DNA from 3 places in the Solibacillus sp. FSL W7-1436 genome. Region 1 is predicted to be linked to each of the others. Evidence: predicted binding sites of a transcription regulator. Region 1 holds the regulator's gene; each other region holds the start of a gene.
The links. Region 1 encodes LexA, which represses DNA repair genes until DNA is damaged. Its sites were predicted from a motif close to CGAACATATGTTCG; they were not measured.
Positions count from the first base shown of each region.

Region 1 (10,790 bases):
ATATGGCAGGAATCAAAAAAGTATTTGCTTTGAAAAATGATCCGGCAGCCCAACAGGCTAGTAAAGATATTTCAGATTCGGACTTACGCAAAATTTTACGTGAAGAAATGCGTCAGGCACAACGCATGCAGAAAACATCGTTACGTCAAGGGGATTTATCGCGCTTTTATCAATAGCGCGTAAATTATAAAAGGTCGAGTAAAATCGGTACTGAACAAATTTAGGAGTGTGGAATTTAGTGGGCAAATATACAAAAGACGATATTAAACGTCTAGTAGAAGAAGAACAAGTAAAATTTATTCGTTTACAGTTTACAGATATTTTAGGAACAATTAAAAACGTAGAAATTCCTGTAAGCCAACTAGATAAAGCATTGGACAATAAAATGATGTTTGATGGTTCATCAATCGAAGGTTTTGTACGTATTGAAGAATCAGATATGTACTTATATCCGGATTATGATTCATTCATGATTTTCCCATGGACAGCTGAAAAAGGGAAAGTGGCACGTTTCATCTGTGATATCTACAATCCGAACGGCACACCATTTGCAGGGGATCCACGTAACAACCTGAAACGTGTATTAAAAGAAATGGAAGAGCTAGGATTCACAGATTTCAACTTAGGGCCAGAACCGGAGTTTTTCTTATTTAAACTGGATGCAAAAGGTGAGCCAAGCTTGGAAGTAAATGACCACGGCGGTTATTTCGACTTAGCACCAACAGATTTAGGTGAAAACTGCCGTCGCGATATCGTATTGGAACTGGAAGAAATGGGCTTTGAAATTGAAGCATCTCACCATGAGGTTGCACCGGGACAACATGAAATTGACTTTAAATATGCGGATGCGATTACAGCTTGTGATAATATCCAAACATTTAAGCTAGTTGTAAAAACAATTGCACGTAAACACGGTTTACACGCAACATTCATGCCAAAACCTTTATTCGGTGAAGCCGGATCAGGAATGCACTTCAACGTTTCATTATTTAAAGGAAAAGAAAATGCCTTTTATGATGATTCTACTGAGTTAGGTCTTTCTGAAACAGCGATGCAATTCATGGCAGGTGTACTTGATCATGTTCAAGGCTTTACGGCAATTACAAACCCGACTGTAAACTCTTATAAACGTTTAGTACCAGGTTATGAAGCACCATGTTACGTAGCATGGTCTGCGCAAAACCGTTCACCATTAATCCGTATTCCTTCTTCTCGCGGAATTTCAACACGTGTAGAAGTTCGTTCGGTCGATCCATCAGCAAATCCATATTTGGCGATGGCGGTAATCTTAGAGGCAGGTCTGGAAGGTATTCGCAAAAAATCAACGCCACCACCTGCAATTAACCGCAATATTTATGTAATGAGCGAAGAAGAGCGTAAAGCAAATGGCATCGACAACTTGCCTCCAGCTTTAGATGACGCATTAAACCTTCTTGCAAAAGATGAAGTTGTTCAACGAGCATTAGGCAACCACATCTATGCTAACTTTAAAGAAGCCAAAGAAATCGAGTTCGATATGTACCGTTCAACTGTTCATCAGTGGGAACGCGACCAATATATGAAAATGTACTAAGAAAAAAGCGCTGGAGCAAAACTCCGGCGCTTTTTTTGCATAGTATTTTGTCTGAAATTTATCACATATTTAATGACAAAGAAACCGGCAAAAAAATGCCGGTTCTAAGTATTACTTTTATTTATTCCCGTTTTGGAAACGGTTTTTATTGAATGAACCAGAAGCTTGCTGTTTTTTAGCTTCAGCCTGCTGGTTTTGCTGTTTCACCTGGTTGACATCAGTTTCCATGCCAAACTCAGAGCCCATTGAAGAAAGTTTCTTCTGTAAACCGCTGTTTGCGAACAATCCAGAAGATTGTTGCTTTTTCGCTTCAGCTTGCTGATTTTGCTGCTTCACTTGGTTTACGTTTGTTTCCATGCCGAATTCAGCATTGTAGGAACTTGATTGCTTCTGTAAACCGCTGTTTGCAAACGCACCGGAAGCTTGCTGCTTTTTCGCTTCAGCTTTTTGGTTTTGCTGCTTCACTTGATTAACGTCCGTATCCATACCGAATTCGACGTTTTTATTATTGATGTTGTTTTTATTTTTTGACATCAATATCACCTCCTGAGATTATTCTGTTCAGAGGATGTTTTATTATTCGGAAAATAATTTGCCAATTTTTTTTAAATTTTAAAAGTACCGAGCATCAATTCTGACGTTTGAATTCGTTGTTGAATATATATTGTAAAAATTGTTTAAAATAGGATATAAAATATAATTGAGAAGAACGCTATGTATGGCTTGCGATTAAATCCTATAATAGTAAGAGACAAGTAATATAATATAAAAGGAGGAAATTATGGAATTCGATACAATGATGCAAGAGTTGGAAGCACTAGGGAAAGAGCGTACAAAAAAGATTTATATGTCCAACGGGGCAAAGGAACCGGTGTTCGGTGTAACGATTGGCTCAATGAAACCGTATGTAAAACAAATAAAAATTGATCAGGAACTGGCAGAACAGCTCTATGCTACAGGCAACTATGATGCGATGTATTTTGCGGGAATTATTGCAGATCCGAAAGCTATGACTGAGGAAGATTATGACCGCTGGATGGAGCAGGCCTATTTCTATATGATTTCCGATTATGTTGTTGCCGTAACATTGGCGGAATCAGATATTGCGCAGGAAGTGAGCGATAAATGGATCGCCAGTAATGAGGATCTGAAAATGTCGGCAGGGTGGCATTGTTACTGCTGGCTGCTTGGAAATCGTAAAGACGAGGAATTCTCAAAGGAAAAGTTAATGGATATGCTTGAATATGTAAAACAAAATATTCATCATGCACCGCAGCGTACTCAAGTAGCGATGAACAATTTTGTCATGACAGTCGGTGTTTCATTTAAACCTTTACATGATGAGGCAAGGGAAATTGCTAAAGCAATCGGACCTATTAAAACGAAACGTGAAGGAAAAAAACCGGGTGAACTGCATGCATATGCGGAAATTGAAAAACAGGTGGAAAAAGGGCGGATCGGTTTTAAACGTAAATATGTACGTTGTTAATTGTAAAGAGTTATACCTTGTTTTTTCACAATACAATTGTATAAACTAAAATTAGGAAATTTCAAGGAGGCTTATTACATGAAAAAAAGTATTGCTATCGATATGGACCAGGTGCTGGCTGACTTTTATTCGAAATTACGAGTTACATATAACGAGAATTTCGGCACAAATTTTACAGATGAAGAGTTTCTTCTGACGACACAGCGTGATTTGCCTCGAGAAGATGCGAAAAAATTATTTGCTTTATTAAATGAGCCGGACTATTTCAGAGATTTAAACGTACTGGATGTAGATGCAATTGAAGTCATTCGTGAACTGCAGGAACATTATGAAATTTTTATTGCGACAGCAGCAATGGATGTACCGGGTTCATTTACAGCGAAATACGACTGGTTAATGGAGCATTTGCCCTTTATTAAAACACAAAACATTGTCTTTTGCGGAAATAAAGCGGTAATACATACCGATTATTTAATCGATGACAGCCCACGCCAACTAGCAGCATTTAAAGGAACAGGCATATTGTATTCGATGCCCTACAATCGTTCAGAAGAGGGTTTCATCCGTGTTCAAAATTGGAAAGAAATTAAACAGTATTTTATAAAACAACTGGAAATTGTTTGAATGTAAAGGATTGCCAATGTGCAGTCCTTTTTTATTTTTGTAGTCATTTAGTATAACGAAATAGTATAATTTAAATTATTGGAATTATCTATAAATAATAAGGGGATAAAGAGAATGAAACCGATTATTGGATTGACAATGTATGATTTTGACAAAAAGTTGGATATTAACAATGGATATTTAACTTCAATTGAACAAGCGGGAGGTATCCCTATCTGTATACCGAATGCTACAGAAGAAAACGTAGAAGCGTTATTAAATCTAATTGATGGTCTCGTATTGATTGGTGGAGCCGATATAGATCCATTGCTGTTCGATGAAGAACCGCACCGACTTATCGGAAGTGTTGTACGGAAACGTGATGACAGCGATCTTTTACTAATGAATGAAGCCTATAAAAGACAAATGCCTGTTCTTGGTATTTGCCGAGGACAACAGATTATGAATGTCGCATTTGGGGGAACAATCATTCAGGATATCCCTTCACAAGTAGAAAACACAATTTTACATAAACAACCTTCAAAGCGCGGGGAATTGGCACATACAGTTGAAGTAATGACACCGAAATTTAAAGAGATTTTTAAAGAAGACTTATTCCGTGTTAATACATTTCACCATCAATCGGTCGGAAAGCTTGGGGAAGGGCTCATCGTTTCGGCAGTTGCTAAAGACGGTATCATTGAAGGGATCGAACATGAAGCACATCCATATTGTGTCGCGGTGCAATGGCATCCGGAAGAATTGGCGACAAACGGGGATATATATGCACAGCGATTATTTAACAGTTTTGTAGAAGCATGCAATAAATAATAAAGAAGATTGGGACGTAACCCAAAATGCTATTTTTCTCTAAGAGGAAAAATAGCATTTTTTTTGATTTCAATTGGGATGCTTTTCGCTGGGACGGCCTTACAAGAACCTCTCAGGCGTCGGTGCTATTGCCGGTTCGCTTTCATCGCAAAATAAAAAACTTGCCGATTCAATTAGAACGGCAAGCTTATGATTAATGGATATTTCGGTAGAGGCCGACTACTTTACCTAAAATAGAAACCTGGTTGACAATGATCGGCTCCATCGAGCTATTCTCAGGCTGTAGACGGAAATGAGTTTTTTCTTTGTAAAAGCGCTTGACAGTCGCTTCATCATCTTCGGTCATTGCTACAACAATCTCTCCATTGTTCGCAGTAGACGTTTTTTTAACGATAACATAATCCCCATTTAAAATCCCTGCTTCAATCATGGATTCTCCCATGATTTCAAGCATAAACAATTCCTCTTCCGGTGAGCCGTAAGCATCAGGTAACGGGAAATATTCCTGAATATCCTCGATTGCGGAAATAGGCAGACCAGCTGTAACTTTACCGATTAACGGAACATGAATGACACCTTGTTTCGCGACGTTCATCTCTTCCTGGTCCAATATTTCAATTGCACGCGGCTTTGTAGGATCACGGCGGATAAGCCCTTTACTTTCTAAACGGGCTAAATGCCCGTGGACAGTTGAACTGGAAGCTAATCCTACTGCTTCTCCAATTTCACGAACTGATGGCGGATAGCCTTTAGCACGAACTTCCTCTTTTATAAAAGTTAGAATAGCTTGCTGCCGTTTTGAAATTTTTTGTGTCAACTAACTCACCTCTTTATCATGCTATTTTTCTTAAAGTAAGTATAGCAGTATGCGAACATGAATGCAAACATAAGTTCGAAAAAACGGTTGACAAAAACATATGTTCGTATTATTATGAGAACAAATATTCCGAACATACATTCGAAAGAGGGTTTTTCTAATGAAAAAATTTAAATTAAACGGCTTCACATCAATGTTTCTACTATTCTCTGTACTTATGATGGCTTTATTCATGATGCAGGATGATAAAATCGAATTATACGAACACGTAAGCATCGAACATGGCGATACTTTATGGTCGTTGGCAGAACAATATCGTGGTAAAATGGCTAAGCATGATTGGATCGATGAAGTGAAAAAGGAAAATGGAATGCTGGATGAAAAAGTTCTTTTAGGACAAGTATTGGTTGTACCTGTAGAAAAAGATTCACAATACATTGCTCAGCTGAATGAATCCTCCGATATGCAATTGATTAAAGTAGCGAGAGGGAACAATGATAAAAACTAAAGCAGTAATTTATTGCCGTGTCAGCACGGATAAAAATACACAAGAAACATCACTGGTGCGTCAGCAGGAGGAGCTGACCAAATATGCCAAATCATTCGGCTATAAAGATGTGGAGATTTTTACGGATCAGCATAGCGGATATGATGTCGATCGGGACGGATTGCTCGACATGCTCGACTATATGAAAGAGTATGGCATTAAAGCACTCTTTGTACAGGACGAGACTCGTTTAGGGCGAGGGAATGCCCGGATGGCAGTGCTTCACCTGCTGCAAAAATATGAAGCGACAGTTTATACTTTGAATGATGCAGGTCCTGTCGTATTAAACGAAATGGATACAATGCTGCTCGAAATTTTGGCGATTGTCGAAGAGTATCAGCGTCGTATGCATAATGCAAAAATTCGACGGGGAATGCGCCGCGCTGTTGAAAATGGCTACCAGCCGCAAAATAATTTAAGAAACCGCGGCAATATTGAAGGGCGTGAACGAAAAGAAGTACCAGTCCAAGAAATTGTTCAGCTGCGCCAGAAAGGCTTAACATTTGCGGAAATTGCTACAACTTTGTCCGGCTTGGGAATTTCTATCAGTAAAGCGACCGTACATAGAAGATATATTGAATATATGGAGCGACTTGAAGAGTAAACACTTGTTTTCAAGTCGTTTTTTTTATACCTTTGTAATAGGTAGGAAGAAAGGTGAGATTCAAATGTTATCAAAAGAAAAATTAGCTCGTATTAATGAGCTTTCTAAATTAGCGAGAGAAGGCAAATTGACGGAAGAGCAGGCAAAAGAACGTACAGCACTGCGCAAAGAATATTTAGATACTTTCCGTTCAACAATGCGCGATACAATCGAACATGTGAAAGTAATTGATGAAGAAGGCAATGATGTGACACCTGAAAAATTAAAACAAATTAAATCACAGAAAAAATTCCTGAACTAATAACTTTTCATTAATATGTCACATTTAATATAAAGTATGACATATTTTACGGGACGTTTTTAGAAATTATTGTTTTCTTGTGAAAATTTGTCTACACTATAAAATGTATAAATATCGTACGAGGAAAGGATGTCACATAATGACACAACAGTTGGATCAGTTAGCAATTAACGCAATCCGTACACTATCAATCGACGCAGTAGAAAAAGCAAATTCAGGTCACCCTGGTTTACCAATGGGTGCTGCACCTATGGCCTATACTTTGTGGACGAAGCAATTACGCCATAACCCGCAAAACCCTAATTGGTACAATCGTGACCGTTTTGTATTATCGGCTGGACATGGTTCCATGCTTTTATATAGCCTATTGCATCTAGGTGGCTACGGTTTAGAGATGGAAGAGATCAAAAACTTCCGTCAATGGAATTCAAAAACACCGGGACATCCTGAATATGGTCATACAGTTGGTGTAGAAGCGACAACGGGTCCATTAGGACAAGGTATTGCAATGTCAGTAGGTATGGCTATGGCTGAACGTCACTTGGCGGCAACATACAACAAGCCAGGTAAAGACATTGTAGATCACTATACATTTGCACTATGCGGTGACGGAGATTTAATGGAAGGTGTAGCTGCAGAAGCAATTTCTCTTGCAGGTCACTTAAAATTGGATAAATTAATCGTACTTTATGATTCAAATGATATTTCACTTGATGGTGATTTAGAAAAATCATTCTCGGAAAACATCCAAAAACGTTTCGAGTCATACGGTTGGAACTATTTAAAAGTTACTGACGGTACAGATATCGTGGAAATTAATTCAGCGATTGAAAAAGCGAAACAAAATACTGGCGGCCCAACAGTAATTGAAGTGAAAACTGTCATCGGTTTTGGTTCTCCTAACAAATCCGGTAAAGCAGATTCACATGGTGCGCCACTAGGAACTGATGAAGTTACGCTAACAAAAGCTGCATATGCGTGGGAGCATGAGCCATTCTACGTTCCAGCTGAAGTATATGAAACATTCAAAGCGGCAAGCGAAGTACAAGGTGTACAAGCAGAAGCGGCATGGAACGAGTTATTCGAAAGCTACAAAAATGAATATCCTGAACTGGCTGAACAATTTGTAAATGCAATGGAAAACAAATTACCGGAGAACTTTGCTTCTGAATTACCTGTATATGAAGCGGGTACAGCAGTAGCTACACGTTCATCATCTGGTGATGCAATCAATGCAATTGCAAAAACAACACCATCATTCTTCGGTGGTTCGGCTGACTTGGCAGGATCAAATAAAACAACAATTAAAGGCGCTGGCGATTTCTTTGCTGAAACTCCGGAAGGCCGTAACATTTGGTTTGGTGTCCGTGAATTTGCAATGGGTGCTGCGCTGAACGGTATGGCGTTACATGGCGGCTTAAACGTATTTGGCGGTACTTTCTTTGTATTCTCTGACTATGTACGTCCAGCAATTCGTTTATCTGCATTAATGGGACTGCCTGTAACCTATGTGTTTACACATGACTCCATTGCTGTAGGGGAAGATGGTCCTACACATGAGCCAATCGAGCATTTAGCATCACTACGTGCAATGCCGAATCTTTCAGTAATCCGCCCTGCAGATGCAAATGAATCTGTAGCAGCATGGAAATTAGCTGTAGAGAGCAAATCAACGCCAACTATTTTAGTATTATCTCGTCAGAACTTGCCGGTATTGGATGTTGCAACAGAAACAGTATACGAAGGTGTTGAAAAAGGCGCTTATGTTGTTTCAGCTTCATCTAAAGAAACTCCGGATGCCCTGTTAATTGCAACAGGTTCTGAAGTTGGTTTGGCTGTAGAAGCGAAAAAAGCATTGCTTGCAGAAGGAATTGACGCATCTGTTGTATCAATGCCATCAATGGACCGTTTTGAGAAACAGTCGAAGGAATACAAAGAATCTGTATTACCAAAAGCTGTGACGAAACGTTTAGCAATTGAAATGGGTGCATCACTAGGCTGGCACAAATATGTTGGTTTTGAAGGTGATGTATTGGCAATCGATAAATTTGGTGCATCGGCTCCAGAGAAAATTGTATTAAAAGAATACGGCTTCACAGTAGAAAATGTAGTTGCGAAAGTAAAAGCACTTTAATTCGAAGCTAAAATGTCACTTGTCTACTATGGCAAGTGGCATTTTTTCATTCCTATACCAGCCGGAACTCCGGCGACATGTTAGTTAGCTAAGAAAAAAGTTTTGGCAAAAGGGATAATTTCAGATACAATATGCCCATACAAATAATTGGATAACGTGCGATTTTGCTGAAGGAATGGTACGATAAAAAAGCAATATGGAAGTATCAGATGAAGGATGTGGATGAATAATGACTGCAGAGAATAAGCAAAAAGAAATTACTACATATATTGAACAGACACTTTATTTCCTATCGAATAAAGCGGATCTTGAAAAGTTCCAAATAATGCTTCAAAAAAATATTGATGAAAAAAGAGCTTCCTCCACATCAACGACTGATTTTTATGATCGACTAATGTTAAATATTGCGTATTATGTGGAAAGTAAAATGGCATGGACAGATCTTGTTCGGGAAACATTCAGTTCAGGAAAAGTTCCAACCGTTTCTTATATCGAAAATGAACTGATGGCACAGCAAATGCAAATCCGCAACAGTGTCGGAGAGAAAATGGACGATTACAAGAAAGCATTTCATCAGCAATATGAAGCGTTGAAGGTAGAAGATGAAGATGTGATATACGATTATGCATATGCATCCGTGGAGCATGCATACCGTATTGATTTTTTAACAGTTGCCTGTGCTAAAAATGCAAATATTTTAGCTGAAGGCGATATTGAGGAAACAATCAAAATGCTGGATGGCTATATGGCCTACTATACGGACCAGCTTGTCAATAAAATGACGCTTTCTTAAAAGGAGATATAAAATGAACACACCATTTATTTATTTACACAAAGCACCTAAAGTAGATGCAGATAAGCAACCTGCGATTTTCTTGCTGCATGGGTTAGGGAGCGATGAAAACGATTTACTGCAACTTGTTGATTCGTTTTCAACAAATTGCCATATTTTTAGTTTGCAAGGGCCGATTAAACATCGTCCCGGCTATGCATTTTATACATTTGAAGAAGAAGGTAAGCCGAATCGTGCCATTTTTGATAAAGTGCTGAAAGGTATTGAATTATTTATTAAAGAAGCCATTTGGGAATTTAATCTGGATGAACAGCAAATTTATGTTGTCGGCTTCAATCAGGGGGCAGCGATGGCACAGTCACTAGCTATGGTGATGGGCAATGCCATTCGTGGAACAGCTGCATTAAGCGGTTATTTACCGGAATTTGCTGCGCTTGAATACAGTAAAAAAACGATGGATAAATCTAAAATCTTTATTTCCCACGGGGAATATGATTATGATTTTCCAATTGAATGGGCAGAACATGCCGTCCGTTTTTTCAACGACTATGATACGGACGTAACATTCAGAACTTACCCGGTAGGCCATGGAGTGAGCGAGCAAAATCTGCATGATTTAATCGCATTCTTATCGAAAGATTTACCGAACACTATTAACTAAAAAAACAGCTGACGGAAGTTGATTTACTTCCCGTCAGCTGTTTTATTTGTGTCCAGCAATTGTTCTGCTTCGGTAATAGACATCGGTTTATAGAAATAATAGCCTTGACCAGCAGGACAGCCGAGTTGTTGAAGCATTGCCAGTTGTTCTTCTGTTTCAATTCCTTCGGCAACGGGGCGCATCTGAATGTTCTTCGCCAATTGGATGATCGTTTGTACGATGGCATACATCCCGGGTTCATTCATTGCACTGACAAAGCTGCGGTCAATTTTGATTTCAGAAAAAGGCAACTGCGGTAAATAACTTAATGAAGAAAAGCCGATTCCAAAATCGTCGATCGAACATTCAATGCCCATAAGCCTTAGTTGATTTAAAATCTCTTTTGCTTTTTTAAAGTCCACCAATTCAATGCTTTCGGTTACTTCCAGCTTTATATA
Region 1 is NZ_JBBOWV010000001.1:3,810,305-3,821,094, reverse strand. It holds gene MKX73_RS18995 (MerR family transcriptional regulator) at 1-176, shown strand, start outside; gene glnA (type I glutamate--ammonia ligase) at 239-1,573, shown strand; gene MKX73_RS18985 (gamma-type small acid-soluble spore protein) at 1,691-2,107, opposite strand; gene MKX73_RS18980 (DNA alkylation repair protein) at 2,355-3,062, shown strand; gene MKX73_RS18975 (5' nucleotidase, NT5C type) at 3,141-3,686, shown strand; gene MKX73_RS18970 (gamma-glutamyl-gamma-aminobutyrate hydrolase family protein) at 3,801-4,496, shown strand; gene lexA (transcriptional repressor LexA) at 4,690-5,313, opposite strand; gene yneA (cell division suppressor protein YneA) at 5,474-5,821, shown strand; gene MKX73_RS18955 (YneB family resolvase-like protein) at 5,808-6,464, shown strand; gene MKX73_RS18950 (DUF896 domain-containing protein) at 6,529-6,765, shown strand; gene tkt (transketolase) at 6,905-8,899, shown strand; gene MKX73_RS18940 (DNA helicase) at 9,129-9,692, shown strand; gene MKX73_RS18935 (alpha/beta hydrolase) at 9,706-10,353, shown strand; gene MKX73_RS18930 (sensor domain-containing protein) at 10,377-10,790, opposite strand, start outside.

Region 2 (10,790 bases), 1.6 Mb from region 1:
TCAACAGCGGGAATCAGCTCATATGCCTGTTCCCATGTGCCTGCCTCCATCGCTTCAAGTACATGCTTAACTCCTGTATATTCCGCTTCAAACAATACTTTATTTTTTTCTAAAGCAGGTGTAACTGACACAATTTGCAAGCCCTTTTCAAGACGCGTGGCAATTTCTTTCAGGCTTCCGATAATAAACGGGCGCACTTCCTTCGCAATACTCAGCTCATCGATCGGACTTTCCGGATCAATATCGTATTTCTCCGGCAATGCGCGCAGCCATTCATACGGGTTCGGCTGTACACGCGATACTTTGTACATTTCCTGCAGCAGCAGTTCAATCGCCTGGTCACTGCGGTCAGAGGCAAAGCTGTCTACTAATGTGTACAGTTCCTCTTTCGTAAACAAAGTTTCCATATCGCCCCGGTAGGCCTTTTCAAGCACATCCATCAGCACATCATCCTGCAATAACGAAGCTTCCTCTGTACTCGCCAGACGGAAACCGGGGTCCAGATCAATCGTGTATGCATATTCACGGCAGATCGATAAACAGAATGAATGCAGCGTTGAGATTTGCGCCTTGTTCAATAAGCTTAACTGACGGCGCAGAAATTGGTTGCTCGGATTTTGGGCAAGTTCCTTTTCAAGCGCTTCTGCCATACGGTTGCGCATTTCCGCAGCCGAGGCATTTGTAAACGTTACGACGAGCAGCTCATCCACATCAATGCGCTTGTCTTCAGGCGCTAAAATCTTTTGGATGAGTCGCTCGATCAATACCGCTGTTTTTCCTGAACCGGCCGCTGCCGATACTAATATGTCATGACCGGATGCGTAGATGGCTTTCCACTGAACATCTGTCCATTGAACATCACTCGGCTTCGCTGGAATTGTCATCTGCACATACCACCTTTTTAATGTTTTCAAATACTTCCTGTTCCGGCTGTTTCTTGATTTCGTTGAAGCTGTTGCCTGTTTCCGACTGGTCGAACTGGCAAACCGATTTAAAACTGCAATACGTGCAGGCCTTCTGATTGCCTAAGCTGTACGGCTTAATTTCCGTATTACCACGGTAAATCTCATTGCCCGCCTGACGGAATTTATAGTGTACAAATTCCTGCAGGTTTTCCATCTGTTCCTGTTCGATTACTTTTGAGGAACGGCTGTTAAATTCCGGATTCTCTCCGCTTTTAAACGCTGCCGGTACGATAATGGATGTTTTACTCGGCTCGAGTGACTGGTCCATCAGTTGTGCCACTTCCACATCTTTTACCATATAGCCGCTTAACTTGAACTTCTCCTGACGAAGATTTTCCACACGATCATACTGTTCATAATCCTCGGCCGGAATGAGCGGATTGTGCACATGCAGGTAGAACATCCCGGCCGCCTGGACAATGATATTCTCCAGCTCCGATAAATCTTGAATAAACTTCCCTTCGCGTGCGATAATCGGGATGTTTTTCATCGCCACATCTAAATACGTCAACAGCTGCAGAGAAATCCCGTTATATACTTCGGTAAAATCAAGCTTGCGTCCGCTTGATTTATAGTCAATAACACGCAAATACAGATTTTCTGCATCTTTATATGCATCGATCCGGTCGATTTGCCCGCGCACATACATTTTCCGGTTATGTTCCAGATCTATTTTCAGTGCTTCAAGCGGGTTGCGGTCATCCTGTTCCGTATTTTTATCGTCGCGTTTTCCAAACGGTTTTTCATGGGCAATCGCTTTGAACTTCGACAGCTCACTTTGATTAATAAGCGCATAAATTGTACGGGCCACGATTTTCACAAGTTTCGTTTTAATATATTCAAAGCGGTGACTGCTTTTTAAAATACTGTACGAGAAATAATCCGCCAATTTTGAAATGGTTTCATCCGCCTTTTTATAGCATGCTACATATGTCGTAAGCGGAATCGATGGCTCTTTCTCGGATAAAATTGTCCGGATTGCCTCATGGAACAGATCCCCCATTGCAAATGTTTCCAGCTTGAATTCCGTACGCTCCTGCAGTTTCAGTCCATAGGAGACAAAATGTGAATACGGACAGCTGTAAAAGCGTTCAATACGCGACACACTTGCCAAAAAGTCTTCCCCATACAATGCAGTCGCTATGTCTTCCGTCAGCGGTTCCGCTTCATTTGTTGTGTATAAAGGTTTTTCTACGACATTCAGCACATCTTTCCATTGCTGTTCCCGTTCATAAAATGCTTTTAACGCCGCCCATTCTTCGGTAAGCGGACGTTGCTCGTGCTGCGCCTGCTTCATCTGGGTCATCAGGAAGCCGATTGCCGGGGACGGATGCTGTAAATAATTGAGCACATTGTCTTTTTGAAGTTCATCAAGCGGGTCCATCGCAATTTGACGATGTGGCAGTGTACGGACTGTTTTTTCCTCGGGAGTGCCCCGGTTTTCGGTAATCTCGAACATACCGTGCAGGCGGTTAATATAAAGCGATGGAAGCTTGCTTTTACTTTCCTCATCTGCATTTGCATACGTAATATATAAATAGTTTGTTGATGAAGAAATCGCACGGTAAAACAGGAAACTTTCCTGCAGAAGCCTGCTTTTTATACCCGGGGCCAATTCCACATCGATTTTCTCAAATGTTTCACGTTCGTCATCAGACAGCAGTCCTCCCGCTTCCATACGCATTGGGTAAACCCCATCGTTAACACCGATGACGAAAATTGCCTTTTTATTGTCAAAACGGGCAAACTCGACAGTCGAAACGGTCACTTCATCCAATGTCGGCGGCACACTTGCAAATTCAAGTGTTTCAAAACCTTCATCCAAAATTTGCGCCACTTCTTCCAACGGCATAATTTTATCGCCGAACATCAGATCAAACTGCTCCAAAATATGAATCCAGCCATTCCAGGCCTGTTCATGCTCCAATGACTGATGGAGTGAATCCGCCTGCTCTTCCTGCTCCTGCATTTTCAGCAGCTTCTTATAAATATCAAGCTGCTCCATAAATTCATACAGCGCCACTACAATTTCACGGCCTGTTTTTTTACCTTTCAGCCGGTTCTGCAATGACAGTACCGGTTTCCGGATCAAGTCACGTACTGATTTCAAAAGCTGCTCATGCTCCAGCTCATCTTCTGTCTGAACCGCATTGACTTTTTCCAGTGATTTAAAACGGCGATAATGCCATACTTCATCTTTCATCCAGCGGTCATGGACAATTCCTTTTGCAATGACGAAGTTTTCCAAAATATCCGCTCTGTCCCGCATTGCGACTAAATTGGAACCATAAGGGAAAAACAGATCGGTCTTGATGCTTCTGAAAACCGGCTCATATTTCCAGTTTGTCGTAATAATCTCCAGTACGGATCGACTAAATTCGATAAGCGGATGGTAAAGCATCGCCCGCTTCTCATTTGAGAAAAACGGAATTTCGTATTGGGTAAAGGTCGTGCCGATAATCGCATCATATACATCCGCCTGGCGGTACATTATCCCTATATCTTTATAACGAAGCCCCTTTTCCAGAACGAGCTGTTTAATTTCCTGGGCAATACCCTGCACTTCCGCGCGCGGGTTTACACCTTCCAATATTTTCGTATGTCCCGTTGATTCGACTGGTGTATCGGTAATTTTGTCGAAGCAATGTTCAATTTGCAGCAAGTCCCGATTTGTCGCACGGTAGTTTACTTCTAAATGAACACGCGGCTCCTCTTCAATATCAATTCCTTTTTCGAATCGCAGCTTTTGCAGTTCATTCTTAATTTTGTCATATGTTACCGCAGCTCTGTAAAATACGGAGCCTTCCAGTAAATCCATTTGCGGATCTTCCATCGGGAGAACAATTGTGACACGCTTTGCATAAATAAGAAGCTCTTTTAAAATGGCAAATTCCTGTCCGTTAAATGAAACAAACCCATCCAAATAGATGTGGGTATTGCGCAGGCTTTCCATTTTCGGAATACGTTCTATTAACAGCGGGAAATAGCCATCGCCATCAATATATTCCGTCCCGATGCGCTCATGCAGCTGCTTTAAAATAATGTTCAGATCATGCAGTTTATGGAGCAATACTTCACTTGCACCGTTTAATTTTAATGATTCGATCAGCGGGTCGATTGTTTCCACATCGATATGATATTGACTGAATTCCTTTAAAATCTGTTCGACTTCTTTCGTAAAACCGGGTTTACCTGCCGCCCGTTTAAATAGTAGGAACTCTTCCTGGTGTTCTTCCAAAATACGTCGCAACAGCATGCGGTACCCTGTGCCGTCAATACGTTCGTGGGCAATACCGCCTTCATTTTGCAGCACAAACCAGGCCAGCCGTTTGAATGTCATGACCTGTGCACGCATCATTCCCTCAATGTCATAATTCGTTGTCAGCTCATATTCCGTTGTAAACGACATTTGGTCAGGAACTAATATAAAAATTGGCTGTCCGAATATATTTGTTTTCAAATCATCGACGATTTCACGGTGAATCAATGTTGTTTTTCCCGTTCCTGCCCGTCCTGTTATAACTCGTAGCGTCACAATTCCCACCTCACTTCTATTTCTTTCTTCTATTATAATATAAGAATGCATGTTCGCGCATTAATTGCAATCATACAAAAAAGCCCTGCCTTTTCACTATTTGTAAAAAGCCAAGACTTATAGTTTTTCATTTATGTTTACGTAACTTTCCTATCTCTCGCAAATCTCTTTCAACACGTTTATTTAAAATGTTTTCTATTAATTTGCCGATTCCCCAAATGATTAAAATAATGACAGCTGAAATAATAAGTTTAACGGGAGAAGTTAAAATATCGCGCAGATCACTGCCTAAATAGCTGATTAAAAAGATTAAAATGGGTTTTGAAATAAGGAGTGTCAAAAAATAATATTTCTTTTTAATATTGGATAGACCGGCAACCGTGTTGACAACGACAACAGGTGTGAACGGAAGGCACAGCAGAACAAACAGCGGAGTAAATCCTCTAATATCCACCCAGTTAATCAATTTTTTTACTTGTTTCTGTTCTTTAATCCGGCGGAAGACACGGTAATTTCCAAACATGCGAATCATGAGGAAGAACAAATATGATCCTGCCACCGTTCCAAGCCAGGACAGTAAAAATCCCCAAAATAACCCGTATGCTGCAGCATTGGCAATGATTATTACGAACAGCGGCAATATCGGGATAAATGATTCTAAAAACGTCAATAAAATACCGAAAAACGGCCCTAATAACTTATATTTTTCTACAATTGTTTCTATATTATCGATTGTCAGCCAATCTAACATAACCATTCACCCCTACCAAAAACGATAAAAATTTCTGAAGTTACACAATGCTGTCTAGTACAATTTAATCTTAACATAATTTGTTTATACCCGTTTTAGCCAAAAAAAAGAACCTCGTATTACCGAGATTCTTTTGAAATTAACTTACAACCAATAACCCGATTTTGTGATTATCATCACGATGTACAACATGCTGGGCAAGACGCAATTCGCCTGAATGGTCAAGTACTTCCAAACGACAATGGGCAGCATTGATCTGTAATGCTTTATACAAATCTTCTTCTGTAAAAACATCTTGTCCATTTACACGTTTGATAATTTCACCTGCGGCAAGTCCCATTTTTTCTGCAGGGGAATCCGGTAAAATGCCGGCAATCATAACCCCTTTATCACTGCGTACAACGGCATAACTGTTACGGTCCTCTGAACGACTATAATGAATACCGATAATGGTACGGGAAACCGCCCCTAATGCTAATGCAGCAGCACCTAGTACCGGCAGAAGATAAGCGGCCAATCCGACGATCAGCACAAATTGCCCTACCATAATAATTGAGCGTCCCATTTGCGGATAAACATTCATCGGCAACTTTTGACGCACCATCTGCTGGAAGCCGATAATAAACGGGAAAACAATGATCGAAAACTGTTCAGCTCCAATCGTAAATTGCGGCCAATAAGGTGCAAAATTTTGAATGCCTTCCCCCGGAATAACAGTAAAGACAGGTAAAATCCAAAGCTGTTTACTAAAATAGCCTATCCCGTTTAATCCACGTTTTGTTTTTTCAACAATCGGTGAAGCAAACCGGGCACCATTACGGCGTATTAATATTCCTTCTGCCATCAGCAAAAGTCCTGTCATAATCGGAACGGTCATAACAAGATCGTCCGTAACATTTCTCCCTGCCAATTCAATAGTTCCGATTGTATATGACCAATCCTGCCATTGCATCCAAACGATTCCGCAAAAAGCAACCGCCATTACAATCGCCGGTGATAGTAACTGATACATATAAATGAGCAAACCTGCAAAACTTACAATAAATACAATTGTCAATAATTCGAGTGATACTGTTAAGCCTATTACAAGACTAAATAAGGAAATAATAACGGACAGCATTAAACCCATCGCAAGCATATTTTTCAGCTCGGACCAGCCACCTAGTATCCGTCGGTTAAAATACCTTCGTTCGCGCTTCACTCGGCGATATCCTAAATAAACTGCGGAAATGATGGCGATATAAAACAAAGGATTTATAAAAAATCGGCCAATCCCTTTTAAAATTTCAATCAAAACTGTTCCATCCATATTCTCACCTACCGTACGAATAATTGTACCAAATCCTTTACGGAATGCGTAGTCCCATTTGTACCGGAAATGAAATAAAGGCGTTGTCGAACTTGTATCATTCGACAACGCCTATCTGAATTGACCAAAATAAATTCTAAAGCCAGTTGATTGGAATAGAGAGGAGGCGACTCCACCGGGAAAAGCACGAGCGAGAGACTACAAGCTCGAGCCGTGCCCGGGGAAAGCGTCCGACCCGGAATGGAAATCAACACCCGATTAAGATGGTGAATCCATTATAAAGCATTATTTATAGTAATTTCATAGGTTGATTACTTTCCTAATAGAAACGTCCATCACTCAAACTGATGCATAATATAGCTGATCGCCATCTGCAGCTGCATGTCGTTTACTTTTGACTGTTTGAATGTTTGCAGTTCTTCCGTTAATTCGTGGAAAAAGACTTCATCCATATAGTCTCCTTCCGCAATATCATGCTTATGTCTGAAGTTTGCTACTTCCTGTGCTGTATCATCATCAAAGAATCCATCAGTCCGGCTGATAGCGTAACCCAGTTCACTTAAAATACGCTGACTGTAGGCAACTTCTTCACCGTATTCTCCCTCTTCATAGCGCCCTTTCAGTATTTTTGTTTCCATATTGTAAAGAGGATGCTGTGTCACTTCGACATCCGGTTCAATCCCTACATCATGGATCCATTTTTTAGAAGGTGTAAGCCATTTGTTCGTCGATAATTTTACTTCCCCGCCATTTTGAAGATCCCATGTTTGTTGGACCGTTCCTTTACCGAAGCTCGTCACCCCGATAATGACCGAACGTTTCCAGTCCTGCAGGGCACCTGCAAACACTTCACTGGCCGATGCGCTTCCTTCGTTTTGGATAAGCGTTAAAGGCGTGTCACGCAACCAGGTTGCGTAAGGCTGGAACTGTTCCACTTTCTTTGTTTTCAGTGGCTCTGTTACACCGTCATGATTCTGCATATACGCAAAGATTTTTTCTTTTTGTTCGAACATGCTCATCATTTGGGTAACACTATGTAAATAGCCACCTGGATTGTCCCTCACATCAATGATTAAGCCTTCCACTTCTTCCTTCATTACCGCGTCAAGAGCTTCTTTCCATTCCTCTGCTGTTTTTTCACCAAAGAGATTGATCGTTATATAGCCGAGTTTTCTCCCTTCTACTTCAAGAACTTCTGCTTCCACCGTATCATTTTTCAAACGTTCTCTTTTCATGACCAACTTTAAATGCTGGTCCAGTTCAGGTCGATAAATGACAAGCTCCACTGTTTCTCCTTCTTTGCCGTACATCAGCTTACGAACTTCCCCCATCGTTTTCCCGTCAAGTCGTACTTCATTAATTTGGATAAGCTCATCCAATGGTCGAATACCTGCTTTTTCTGCTGGCGATGCTTTAAGCGGGGCCACGACGATAATTTTGCCATTCGCTTCTGCCAACTCAACACCAATTCCGATTCGTTCACTTGCGAGCGTCTGTTTATGTAATGCTGCTTCCTGCTCCGAATAATAAGTACTGTAAGGGTCATTTATTGCATTGGCCATTCCTCGCAGTGCACCTTCCACCAATTTTTCAGAGTCGATATCATAAACTGATTCGCTCGTAATTAACTCATGCAGCTCATTGACTACTGCAAATCCCGCCTGTTCCTCCTGTGGTTGCGCCTTGATTTTCAACACACCATAAACAATTACACCGATACACACCATTACAACAATTAATAAAAAAATCCGACTTTTCCGCACGAATTCTCCTCCGTTCCATAAAATTTATGAAGCAAATGAAAGATTCATACTTATAAAGTCGAATTTAAACGTCACAAAATGAAGATAATTTATGTTGACGGTCTGTGCATTCCCCAAGCTTAATCAAGTTGTATCACATTTTCCCGCAATGCATCCAAATCCAGCGGACCAATAATCTGCTTTTGTATTTTCCCTGCCGAATCGATCATGTAAGTTGTCGGCATCGTCAAAATTTCATATTGAAAGGCGACTGCTTCCGTTTGTTCCAGGACAATCGGAAAGGTGATATCGTAGCTTTTTAAAAATTGCTCCACACGCTCCATTTTTTCATTGGCATACGTCATATTGACACCCACAATTTCCACATTGTCTTCTTCACGGTATTTTTCGTAATATTTTTGCATATGCGGCATTTCCGCTTCGCAAGGCGGACACCACGTTGCCCAGAAATTCAGTACGACCCGCTTCCCTCTCAGTTCAGAAAGTGTCAATGGCTCGCCTTTTAAATTATATAATGTAAAATCCGGGGCAAACTGACCTTTTTCGAGACCCACTTCTTCATCCGGTTCCACTTCTTTTCCTAACGCATATTCGTTGATTGCAGTACTCTGTTCGATTTCAGCTTTTATGTAAGTGCCAAGCATTGTGATGACAAGCACTAAAATAATACCGATTCCAATATTTTTCTTCATCAACATCACCCCACATTTCTTCCTATTAGTACATTATCATAACTTTTAGATAATTATTCAAACGAAAAAGGCAAAACTTTAATAATTAAAGTTTTGCCTTTTATATAACTTACAGTGAAATATAATTTAATGGGTTGACTGCGTTTGAACGACTGCCGTTCCATTCACCGACATGGATCTCAAAGTGTACATGAGGTCCTGTTGAGTTCCCTGAATTCCCAAGTCGTGCAATTTGCTGACCTTTTGATACAGATGCACCAACACTTGTATTGAATCCGCTTAAATGGGCATACGTTGTTGTAAATAGTTGTCCTTCAATCGAGTGAGTGACCATGACAACATTCCCGTAGCCATTCATCGAACCAACATATGAAACAACACCATCTGCTGCTGCAACAACCGGTGTTCCGATTGAGTTGGCAATATCGACACCTAAGTGATTCTTACTTCCGATTGGTCCAATATCACGTCCGCCGAACCCTGATGTAAAACGGCCTGCTGCAGGTCTTGTCCAATGTCCTGCCGAAACAACCGGCAAGTTTCCGGAGCTTACAGAACTATTACTGCTGCTGTTTTGTTTTTTCTTTTTAGCGGCCGCAGCTTCCAATGCCTTCTGACGGGCAACTTCCGCTAATCGGCGCTGTTCTTTGAGAAACTTCTCTTCAAGCTCTTTACTTAATTCTACTTTATCATGGTATTCAGCTTTAAGTTCTGTTTTCTCAGATTGTAGTTTCGCTTCTTCTTTTTCAAGCTCTGCTACTAAACGTTTCTTTTCTTTCTTTTGCTGATTTAACGAAGCCATCAAACTCTTTAATTCTGCTTTATTCGCTTCAAGATTTTCTTTCTTCTTCACAAGTTCCAGCTTTTGAACTTCAAGCTTTTCCTGGTCTTCTTTTTGCTCACGCATAATTTGACGGTCAGCATCCATAAGTGTGCTTACAGCAGAAAAACGATCGATGAAGTCTACGAAACTATTTGCTCCAAGCAGGACGTCAAGGTAGCTTACTGTACCTGATGACTGAATCGCCCGTGCACGCTCACGCAATAGTTCATTACGCTGTTCGATCTTCTCTTTTAATTCTGCGATTTCATCTTCTAAAATAGAAATTTCCTGGTTTGCAATTTCAATATCCAATTCGACAACGGCAATATTATGATTCGTTTTATTAATTTCTGCACCGAGTTGCTCCAGCTGCGAAATGATTTTTTGCTGTCTGTTTTGATTTGTTTGAATCTCATTCGATTTTTGTTCGAGCGATTTATTAATGGATTTCTTTTCTGCTTCTAGTTGACTGCGCTCTTTTTTCAGTTCACTTAATGATGCTGCAGATGCTGCCGGTATTTGAACAAATAGCACTAGCGCAAGTATTGCTGCAATGGTTTTAAATGAACGCGTCGTTAGCTTCTTCAAAAACTTTTCCCCCTAAATGCATGGGTAATAGTGGCTCTTTTTGTCTCTCTTGGGTGTAAAAATGAGCCACTTCCCACTATTTTCGTCATTGTCAATTTTGCCTTGGCAATGTGTGACAGTCGCTGAAAGAAGTTATACTTTTAAAAACTTACGAACTGACATGAAACTTCCCCATATACCGATGAACATCCCGATGAAAATAATCAATGCGTTCACTTGGTACATAAGTGGTGTTACTTCTAACAATTGGAACATTTCCCCTTTTAATCGGGGTGCCAATAAATCATAAATATTGTAATAAGCAATTGTAACGGCTGCGACTGGAATAATCGATCCAATCAAACCAAGCCACATTCCTTCCAAT
Region 2 is NZ_JBBOWV010000001.1:2,187,479-2,198,268, reverse strand. It holds gene addA (helicase-exonuclease AddAB subunit AddA) at 1-884, opposite strand, end outside; gene addB (helicase-exonuclease AddAB subunit AddB) at 859-4,500, opposite strand; gene MKX73_RS10760 (TVP38/TMEM64 family protein) at 4,628-5,251, opposite strand; gene MKX73_RS10755 (PDZ domain-containing protein) at 5,391-6,560, opposite strand; gene MKX73_RS10750 (S41 family peptidase) at 6,896-8,323, opposite strand; gene MKX73_RS10745 (peroxiredoxin family protein) at 8,443-9,015, opposite strand; gene MKX73_RS10740 (murein hydrolase activator EnvC family protein) at 9,125-10,426, opposite strand; gene ftsX (permease-like cell division protein FtsX) at 10,559-10,790, opposite strand, start outside.
Region 2: a site for LexA is predicted at 4,543-4,556, ahead of addB (helicase-exonuclease AddAB subunit AddB). Genes of this name have one in related genera too.

Region 3 (10,790 bases), 600 kb from region 1:
GCCTGTTCTTCCGAAAAGCCGAATTTCTCGATAATGTTATTTTTTGCATCGCGTTTATCTTTTGAAGCACGGATTGTTTCAATCACTTCATCCAAAATGGATAAGGCTTTCATAAGACCTTCTACGATATGTAAGCGATCCTCTGCTTTTGTTAAGTCATATTGGGATCTGCGTCGTACAATTTCCTTCTGGTGATCAATGTACGCATCCAGCATGAGCGGCAATGTCATCATCATCGGACGACGGTTATGAATCGCTATCATATTGAAGTTATATGAAACTTGCAAATCCGTTGATTTTAACAGGAAATTTAAAATACCTTGTGCAGGCACATCTTTTTTCAGCTCAACAACAATCCGTAAACCGTCACGGTCCGACTCATCGCGAATTTCTGAAATTCCGTCTAAACGGCGGTCATTGACGCGCAGCTCGTCCATTTTACGGATCATATTGGCCTTGTTAACTTCAAACGGAATTTCGGTAATGATAATCTGTTCTTTATTGCCTTTTAACTGTTCAATTTCTGTACGTGAACGGACAATGATTTTCCCTTTTCCTGTTTCGTATGCTTTTTTAATGCCGTCAATACCTTGAATAATCCCGCCCGTAGGAAAATCGGGACCTTTAATAACGGTCATCAGTTCATCGACTGTACAGTTTTTGTTGTCAAGACGCATTAAAACCGCATCAAGTGCTTCCTGCAGATTATGTGGCGGAATATCCGTCGCATAACCGGCCGAAATACCTGTTGCGCCGTTGACTAATAAATTCGGGAATCGGGATGGCAATACAGTCGGTTCCATATCCTGATCATCAAAGTTCGGTACGAATTCAACTGTATTTTTATTAATATCACGCAGAAGTTCTGCGGCAATCGCCGAAAGACGCGCTTCCGTATAACGCATTGCGGCTGGCGGGTCCCCATCGACAGAACCGTTGTTACCATGCATTTCAACCAGCATCTGACGGCTTTTCCAGTCCTGACTCATACGGACCATCGCATCATATACCGAGCTATCGCCGTGCGGATGGTAGTTACCGATTACGTTACCGACTGTTTTTGCCGATTTACGGAACGGTTTGTCAAAAGTATTACCTTCATGGAACATTGCATATAATATACGACGTTGTACAGGTTTTAGCCCGTCACGCGTATCCGGTAATGCCCGGTCCTGAATAATATATTTGGAATAGCGACCAAAACGGTCACCCATTACTTCTTCTAATGGCAGATCTTGAAATTTTTCTACAAAACTCATTATTCGTTAACCTCCTCATGCTGGATGAATTCATTTTCTAAAATGCTTGCATCCTCTTCCATGCCGAAGTTGACGTTCGATTCAATCCATTTACGGCGGGGCTCTACTTTATCGCCCATCAATGTTGTAATACGACGTTCTGCACGTGCACCATCTTCAATTTTTACGCGGATCAATGTACGTGTTTCCGGATTCATCGTTGTATCCCAAAGCTGGTCGGCATTCATCTCACCTAAACCTTTATAGCGCTGAATAATATAGCCTTTACCGATTTTTTTCGTTGCGGCACTCAGCTCCTGTTCTGTCCAGGCATATATAAGCTCCTGCTTTTTGCCCGACCCTTTCGATACTTTATAAAGAGGCGGCAATGCGATATACACTTTCCCTGCTTCGATGAGCGGACGCATATAACGGTAGAAGAATGTCAGCAATAATACTTGAATATGGGCGCCATCTGTATCGGCATCGGTCATAATAACCACTTTATCGTAAGCGGCATCTTCCACCGAGAAATCAGCTCCGACACCGGCACCGATCGTATGAATAATCGTCGCGATTTCTTCATTTTTCATAATATCCTGCAGCTTCGCCTTTTCGGTATTGATGACTTTACCGCGCAATGGCAAAATCGCCTGGAATGTCCGGTCACGGCCTTGTTTTGCCGAACCGCCCGCCGAATCACCCTCTACCAGGTACAGTTCATTTCTGGAAGCATTTTTCGATTGGGCAGGTGTCAGCTTACCGGACAGAAGCGTGCTCGATTTTTTCTTTTTCCCGTTGCGGGCATCATCACGTGCTTTACGTGCAGCTTCACGCACTTGTTGGGCACGAATCGCTTTACGCACTAAAGAAGCCGACAGCTCGGCGTTTTCTTCAAGTACATACATTAATTTCTCTGAAACAACGGTATCAACGGCCGAGCGTGCTTCTGATGTACCAAGCTTCCCTTTTGTCTGCCCTTCAAATTGCAGCAGATTTTCAGGAATACGTACCGAAACAATTGCTGTCAGACCTTCACGAATATCCGTGCCTTCCAGATTTTTATCTTTTTCTTTCAGTAAACCGATTTTGCGTGCGTATTCATTGAATACACGTGTCAACGCTGTTTTAGCACCAGTTTCATGTGTACCGCCATCACGTGTACGAACATTATTGACGAACGACAAAATTGTTTCGGAATAGCCGTCGTTAAATTGCAGTGCGAACTCCACTTCAATTTCCTGAATGGTACCTTCTACATATTTAACCGGGTGCAGTACATCTTTTTCTTCGTTTAAGTATGTGACGAATGCTTCAATACCGTTTTCATAATAGAAAACATCGTGCTGTCCTTCTCCGCGGGCATCAATCAGTTCGATTTTTAATCCTTTTAATAAAAACGCAGATTCACGTAAGCGCTCTGCTAATGTATCATAATTATATTTAACGACAGAAAAAATCGTTGGATCCGGCAGGAAATGCACAAGTGTTCCTGTTTCCTTCGTTTTTCCGATCATATCAAGCGATGTTGCCGGTTTCCCGCCCTTTTCAAAGCGCTGACGGTAAATTTGGCCATCACGGTAGATGGTTACTTCCAAAAATGTTGATAAGGCGTTTACAACTGATGAACCTACACCATGTAGACCGCCACTTGTTTTATAGCCGCCTTGTCCAAACTTTCCGCCTGCATGAAGGACGGTGAAAATAATTTCTGGGGTTGGTTTACCCATTTTATGCATACCTGTTGGCATACCACGTCCATGGTCACGCACGCTAATACTATTATCTTCATGAATCTTCACGATGATATGATGTCCAAATCCAGCAAGCGCTTCATCCACTGCATTATCAACAATTTCATACACTAAGTGGTGAAGACCTCGACTATCTGTAGAACCAATATACATCCCTGGTCTTTTGCGTACGGCTTCTAAACCTTCTAATACTTGAATGGCATCTTCATTATATGAAATACCGGTTTGGTTTTTTACCAAATGTAATCCCCTCCAAAAATACAAACAAACGTTCTATTTACTACCTAATCGTACGCTCAAATATGCATGATGTCAATGTTTTAAGCTATTGATTTAGGCTTTGCAAAGATTAATTGTATCATCAAAAACGAACGTTTAAAAGCATATCCTTCAGCAGCAAACATTAAAATGTAACTTTTTACCTGTTTTTAACGACCGACGAAAAAATAATACCTCTTTCCTTCTATTAAAAAACATTGTAAAATATTCAATACATACTATTAGTACCAAGTAGTAATTCTGAATTCGAAAGGAGCACAACACTTGATCAACGCATTAATTATTATTTGTGCTTATTTAATCGGTTCCATTCCATCAGCTTTGTGGATTGGCAAAATCTTTTACAAAACGGATATTCGACAACAAGGCAGCGGCAATCTAGGAACGACCAATACATTTAGAGTATTAGGCAAAAAACCGGGCATCGCCGTATTGCTTATTGATATATTGAAAGGGACGGCTGCGGTATTGCTCCCGTTATTGCCGTTTTTCGCTGACAGCACTGTCCATCCTTTAATCTTGGGTGTCATCGCGGCTGCTGGCCATATGTTCCCGATTTTTGCTAGTTTCCGTGGAGGAAAAGCGGTTGCTACCAGCGGCGGTGTTATTTTAGGCTATAATTTACCATTATTTTTAATTTTAATCATCGTATTTGTCATCGCCCTAAAGTTAACAAAGATGGTCAGCTTGTCTTCTATGATTGTATCCGCTGCAGCGGTTATTTATGTAATTGGGCATTGGATGATAACAGGTGAATATGCATTATTCATTTTAGTTGTTGTTCTGGCAGGCTTCATTTTTTACCGTCACCGTGAAAATATTAAGCGGATCAAAGCCGGTACCGAACCAAAAATCAAAGGATTTTAAACACTTGACTGAAGGAGTTTCCCTTCAGTCTTTTTTATACTTAAATTTTGGAACGCGGCCTTTGTAAGTTTTTTTTATTTACTGCATAATGACAGTAGAGGTGAAATATATGGAAATCAAACTGTCAGAAAAAGCACTCAATTGGTTTAAACAAGAGATGGAAGTAGAAAAAGGTGATTTTATTCGCTTTTATGCACGATATGGGGGTTCTTCACCTTTTCATGAAGGGTTTTCGCTAGGCATGACACGGGAGCAGCCCCATGAAATAGGCATCGAAAAGGTTGTGGAAGATATTCATTTCTACATCGAAAAATCCGACGAATGGTTTTTTAATGAACATCATTTAGTTGTAGATGTCGCCGATTCGTCCGATGAATTAACTTATTCGTATGAAAAATAAATGCCCTGTTCCCGCTTCCTAATACGAACAATTTGCCGCTCAAAAAGTTCAAATGTTTCGAATTTATTGTAAATCCATTTTTGCCGATTCAATCGTTATAATGAGTAAGGATTATATCGAGGATTGATGAGGGATTACATGTGAAAGTGAAACAGGAATTTTATTGGCGCTGCGTATTTTTCATCGCAGGCATCATTGTTTTATCATTAGGCGTCGCATTGACGATTAAAGGCCAAATACTTGGCGTCGGGTCGTGGGATGTCCTTCATATCGGACTGCAAAAAAACTTAGGCTTAACGGTCGGTATGTGGTCGATTATTTTAGGCTTGCTCATTCTGGCTGTCGATACGTTTTTCACGAAAAGATTGCCGAAAGTCGGAACTTATTTGGACATGTTCCTGACAGGGATTTTTATTGATATATTTTTGATTGTATTACCGGATGCGAATACGCTGTTGGAACAAACGTTGGCGTTTGCTGTCGGCGTAGTCCTGCTGGGCTTCGGCTGCGGAATGTATATGGTCGCAAACCTTGGTGTAGGACCTCGTGATACGCTAATGCTGCTGTTAGTGCACCGTCTCGGCTGGAGTGTCAACCGCGCACGTACGACAATGGAAGTAACGGTTGCCGTATTAGGGTTTGTATTGGGCGGACCAGTCGGAGTCGGTACGGTATTTATGGCGTTCGGCTTAGGGCCTGTCGTACAATGGGCGCTCAAATGGAACGGAAAGCTGTTCCACCGCGCAGCAGGTGTCGAAGGCGTTATTATATAAATAATGAGGAGAGCAAACATTATGCGTTTGCTTTTTTTTGTATTTAATTGTTACAATTTTCAAAAAATACTTTCGTAATAATGGAAAAAAGTGCATAGTAATAAGTGGAGGTGTTTTTAAATGATACATATTGAAAATATCCATTTATATCGCAATGACAAACAGATTTTAAACGATTTAAGCTGGCATGTACAAAAGGGACAGCATTGGGCTATTTTAGGGTTAAACGGCTCCGGCAAGACGACATTGCTGAAAGTAATTAACGGCTATATTTGGCCGAATGAAGGTAAGGTCCAAGTATTGGGTGAAACATACGGGAAAACATATATACCGAAACTGCGGACGCGGATCGGCTGGGTGAGCAATGCGATGATCGATAACTTCAACTGGCAGGATAATGCGATTGAAATCGTGCTCAGCGGAAAATTCGGTGCCCTTCGTCTGTTCAATGATGTGACGGAAGAAGAAATCGATCATGCGGTTTCGATCATGAAGCATTTTCACTGTGACCATTTAGCGAATAAATCATTCGAACATTTGTCGCAAGGTGAACGCCAGCGTGTGCAAATCGCAAGGGCGATTATGGCGGATCCGGAAATTCTAATATTGGATGAGCCGTGTGGCGGTCTGGACTTGATCGAACGGGAAAACCTGCTGCAAACGATTGAACAGATTGCAGAAGCAGACAACGGCCCTACCCTTATTTATGTGACGCACCATGTAGAAGAAATTCTGCCTTGTTTTAGCCATGTGCTATTAATGAAAGACGGAAAAAATATCGAAGCCAATGCACGCGAAGTTGTGTTAACAGACGAATTATTAAGCGATTTCTTCGGGCGGGAAATCAGTTTGCAGATCGAACGCGAACGTGCCTGGGTCGCGATTAAATAAAGAAGTTGGAAAATAAGTAAAAGTACCCTTGGATAAGAAGAAAATCCTTATTAAGAAATGGATACTTTTTAAAATTGATTGGAATGGAGGGGAGGCGACTCCTGCGGGAATAGCACGACGCCTGAGACTACAGGCTCAGGCCGTGCCCGCGGAAAGCGTCCGACCCGGAATGGAAATCAATTTTTAACGCTCAGCAAAAAAAGCTATTTTTCTCCTAGAGAAAAATAGCTTTTTGGGTTATGTTCCAGTTTTTAATTTATAAGCATTAAATATGATATTCAATATTTTCATCGACGTAATGCCATTCGTACGGTGTTTCTTGGTATACGTAGTAGTTCAGCCAGTTGTAGAACAACAGATGCGAATGAGCACGCCAAACATTTTTCGGTGCCTGCAGCGGGTCATTATTCGGGAAATAGTTGACCGGAATCTCCGTATTGTCCGGATCCTTCTCCTTATCGCGGAAGTACTCATCCGATAAAGTCGTTGCATCATATTCCAGATGCCCTGTGATCATAATATGTTTATTGTTTTTCGACTGAACGATAAACACGCCAGCATCATCCGAGTAGCTTAGTAGACGCAAGTCAGGGTGTGCCCGCACTTCATCAATCGAAACCGATGTGTGGCGTGAATGCGGTGCCACATACTCATCACTGAAACCCCGTACTAAATCAACGGTTAAATCCGTAATCACATGGGAATAAACACCGGAGCACTTTTTCGGCAATTCGAATTTTCCGATGCCAAAATGGTGATACAGGGCAGCTTGTGCGCCCCAACATATATACATGATTGAAGTGACATGATCATTTGCCCAGTCCATAACATGCGTAATTTCATTCCAGTAGCCTACATCTTCAAATTCCATTTTCTCGACTGGCGCTCCTGTAATAATGAGCCCATCAAAACGACGGTGCTTCACTTGGTCAAACGTCCGGTAAAAAGTATCTAAATGCGATTTGGAGACATTTTTTGATTCGTATGTAGCCGTGTTTAAAAATGTCACATCTACCTGTAATGGTGTATTACCGAGTAAGCGCAGCAATTGCAGTTCGGTTTTCTCTTTTTCAGGCATTAAATTAAACACTAAAATATTTAACGGTCGGATTTGTTGCGTTTTCGCACGGTCTTCCTCCATGACGAAAATCTTCTCTTTTCTAAGCAGCTCACCCGCCGGTAAATGTTTCGGAATATTAATCGGCATTCCACTTTCCCCCTCATAAACTTTTTCAACTATCCTTTAATAATCTGTGGTATTCAGGCAATGCATTGTTTTACGAGCGAAACGAAACCGTTCCGGAACAATATAAAAAGCCCCTCTCAATCCAGCAAAACAGAATTGAGAGGGGCTTTTTTACCCGTTCTTATCTGCCAAGGTTCACACCTTGCTGGAAGTAGCACCTTTCTAGTATGACTAGAGGTTGCTGAAGCATCATAAGGCCAAGTCCCTCCGCTTCTCTTGATAAGACTATTAAATTGTCATTAGTGTATCATGTACTTTATAATTTTGCAATAATTCCAAAAATATTATTTTACTCTTCCTGCAGCTGTTCTTTTTCTATATTGAATAAGATGGTTTCCAGCCGTTCATCCCATACACGTGTCAATGTATTGTATACCCGCACAAAATGCCTGTTTTCCTTTTGATCGAACAGTAAAAAACACAGGACCGGAATATCATTAATCTGAATCGATTCCGTCGAAACAACACTTGTTATATAATGCGGTACTTCATCTTCCGCCACCGGCTGTTCCGAAAGTTGCTGTTGAATAAAATCAACGAGCAACGTCTCTTCAATCGCTTCGATTTCTTCTGTTTCGATTGTCGGGAAAGGCTCCGGAAATTCTTCCAGATCCGCAAATTCCTCCAGGTCACCCCCGAGTGGCTGTTCATGAATCGGGCTGTATTGAATGAAATAACTTGTTTCTTCAAGTTCCTCTTCAAAAATGCCCGATTCCAGCTGTGCTTTCCCTTTGGCAGTAAGTGCAAATTCCTGTTCCTTCACAATCATACCCAGTCGTAACATTTTATTCGTCAAATCATGAATAAATAACAGTTCCACCAATAAAATTTCGGCTAATAGCTCCACATTTTTCAGTTTCGCCTTCTCAAATGAAATGAGCATCATTTTCATCAAAATATCCATGACATTACGCATTACCGGATGATATTTCACTTCCAATGTGTGAATCGGAATGGCATACTGCATTTGTTTTTTGATTTCAACGGGTGGATTTTGGGTGAGTTCTTTCTGCAGCTGTAAAACTGTATTTTGTAAATCCATTCAATCCAATCCCCCTGTTTCTACACAGCAAAATAGCCGTCTTGCTCTTTTACTGTCGTTAATACATGGGCATACATATCCCTTGTTTTCGCGCTCTTTGGACGCTTTGTGAACATTTCGGTACTGCCGACCATAATGAGCAGTTCCCGTGCGCGGGACAAGGCAACATTCAGACGGCGGTAATCTTTCGCAAATCCGATTTCTCCGCGCTCATTGTCATGATTCCGCACCATGCTGACGATAATGACATCCATCTCCATCCCTTGGAATTTATCGACGGATCCTGTACGGATGTGTAAATGCGGTACACTGATTTCCTGGTCGATCAGACGATTGATGCGCTTCACCTGCTCCGCGTAGAATGATATAACACCAACCGATTTTAATGCGTCCTGTGGAATCAGCCCTTGAGCTTTCGCCTGTTCTGTTGCGGCATTTAATTCAAGCAGCTGCTGTTTAATCTGTTCCAGCTCCGCTAAATTGAATAAACTCGAACCTTCTTTCATACGCTCTTCAAAATACGGCTTGGCATTCGGAATATCAAGCCATAGTAAATGGTGATTTCGTGTAATTTTTGATGTTTCAAGGAAATGATCACGTACGGCATCTGAATCCTCCAAACCACATTGCAGCTGTTCGGATTCATTTTCGTAAAACGGTGTGATAGTTGACATAATATTTTTATGCATTCGATATTGGAGTGCGAGCATCGTTTTGTTTTGCGATGGCAAATTGTTATAAAGACGCTCGAACAATGATTCTTCCAGTAACTTTTCAAGCTCCCGTTTTTCTTCAAATGTTGTACTTTCCTTCACAACTTGCTCCAATGTCTCTTCAAATGTCGCATCGCCTACAAGCGGCGGCAGCTGGTGATGGTCCCCAACTAAAATGATTTTTGCGCCTTTTAACATCGGCAACAGCAGTTCCGGCGGTGTTGCTTTCGAAACTTCATCAATAATGACGACATCAAATGTCGGATAGTTGTCCATAAACTCTTTATTGGCCGATGCGACACAAGTTGTGCCGATCACATTGGCATGTTTTACATACAATTTGCGGATTTCGTCCAAGTCATGGGCATTGGCATTTTTCAGCAGACCGTGCCATTCGTTTTGAAGTTCTGCCGTTACCGGAAGCAGACTGATTTTCACTTCAAGCGTCTCGATCTTTTCTGTAAGAAGCCCGATCTTTTCATTTACTTCATTAATCGCCTGCTCAGGGTTCAGTTTTGTCTGCTGTTCAAGTTCTGTCCTGCGTTTTTCAAGCTGCACGCCTTCACTGTTGATTCCTTTAAAGCGCACTGTTAACTGTTCGACCGTCTCCGTACCAAGGGCAATCTGTTCATTTAACACTGCCAGCTCTTCCGCTTTTTTGTTCAGCTGAAGTTCCACTTTTTCACGGTTTTGGCGCTGTGTTTCGGTTTTCATCTGATCCAGTTCATTTGTCGCGAGCAGTTCTTCCAGTTCATCCGTGGAATGGTTTAGCGTAATCGTCGGATCGATTTTTTCATTGATCGCATCCATTTGGGCTTTTACAGCTGTCGCCTCTTCTTCCAGCTGCTGAAGATGCTGTGCTTTCACATCATTTTGTTCTTTGAACTGAAGAATGATCTCCTCTTTCAGCTTTTCGAATATAAGCACGGTTTCACGGATCGCGTCCATATACTTATTGTTCAGCTGCTCGATGTATTGCATGCGCAGATGAATCCCCTGAATGGAGCGGGTGCCGTTTTGAGCATTTACACGTTGGTCTCTAAATGCGATGCTAAGCTTCGTCAAAAACTCCTGAATCTCTTCAAGCGTATAATGATGGCCCATGTCCAGTCTGTCCGGTGTTACATGGATTCCTAACGCGGTTTCACTGTAGTGCAGTGCCTTTTCCAGACGTTCCTTCACATCTTTAATCGGCTTATACTGCTCCATTTGCGGCTGAATTCGATCAAGTGCTGTTAGTAAACGGTCCATTGCATAGTTTCGGCGAATATTGTATTCACTCATGAACTCCTCTATTTCGTACACTTTTTTCAACGAAGCAATTTTATCTACAAGCAAATCATAGTGGGACGTTTCATTCGCCTTTTCGATTTTCGTTTTAACCGCATCAAAACGCTGCTGGAATTGATCCAGTTGCGCTTTATAGTGACTTTGCGTTAGTTGCTGCTGGAAGTTTTCTCTCGCTTCTTTCAACTGTTGTGCTTGTTCTGTCAGTTGCTCGACAGTCAATCCGTCTTTTACCTGCTGTTCAAAATTCGCTACGGTTTCGGCTACTGTACTTTGTGTCGCCTGCAGTTTTTCCAGTTT
Region 3 is NZ_JBBOWV010000001.1:3,214,500-3,225,289, reverse strand. It holds gene parC (DNA topoisomerase IV subunit A) at 1-1,259, opposite strand, end outside; gene parE (DNA topoisomerase IV subunit B) at 1,259-3,232, opposite strand; gene plsY (glycerol-3-phosphate 1-O-acyltransferase PlsY) at 3,536-4,138, shown strand; gene MKX73_RS15905 (HesB/YadR/YfhF family protein) at 4,248-4,538, shown strand; gene MKX73_RS15900 (YczE/YyaS/YitT family protein) at 4,685-5,311, shown strand; gene MKX73_RS15895 (ABC transporter ATP-binding protein) at 5,432-6,202, shown strand; gene metA (homoserine O-acetyltransferase MetA) at 6,468-7,409, opposite strand; SAM riboswitch class I at 7,567-7,674, opposite strand; gene MKX73_RS15885 (nucleoside-diphosphate sugar epimerase) at 7,738-8,490, opposite strand; gene MKX73_RS15880 (AAA domain-containing protein) at 8,511-10,790, opposite strand, start outside.
Region 3: a site for LexA is predicted at 3,254-3,267, ahead of parE (DNA topoisomerase IV subunit B). Genes of this name have one in related genera too.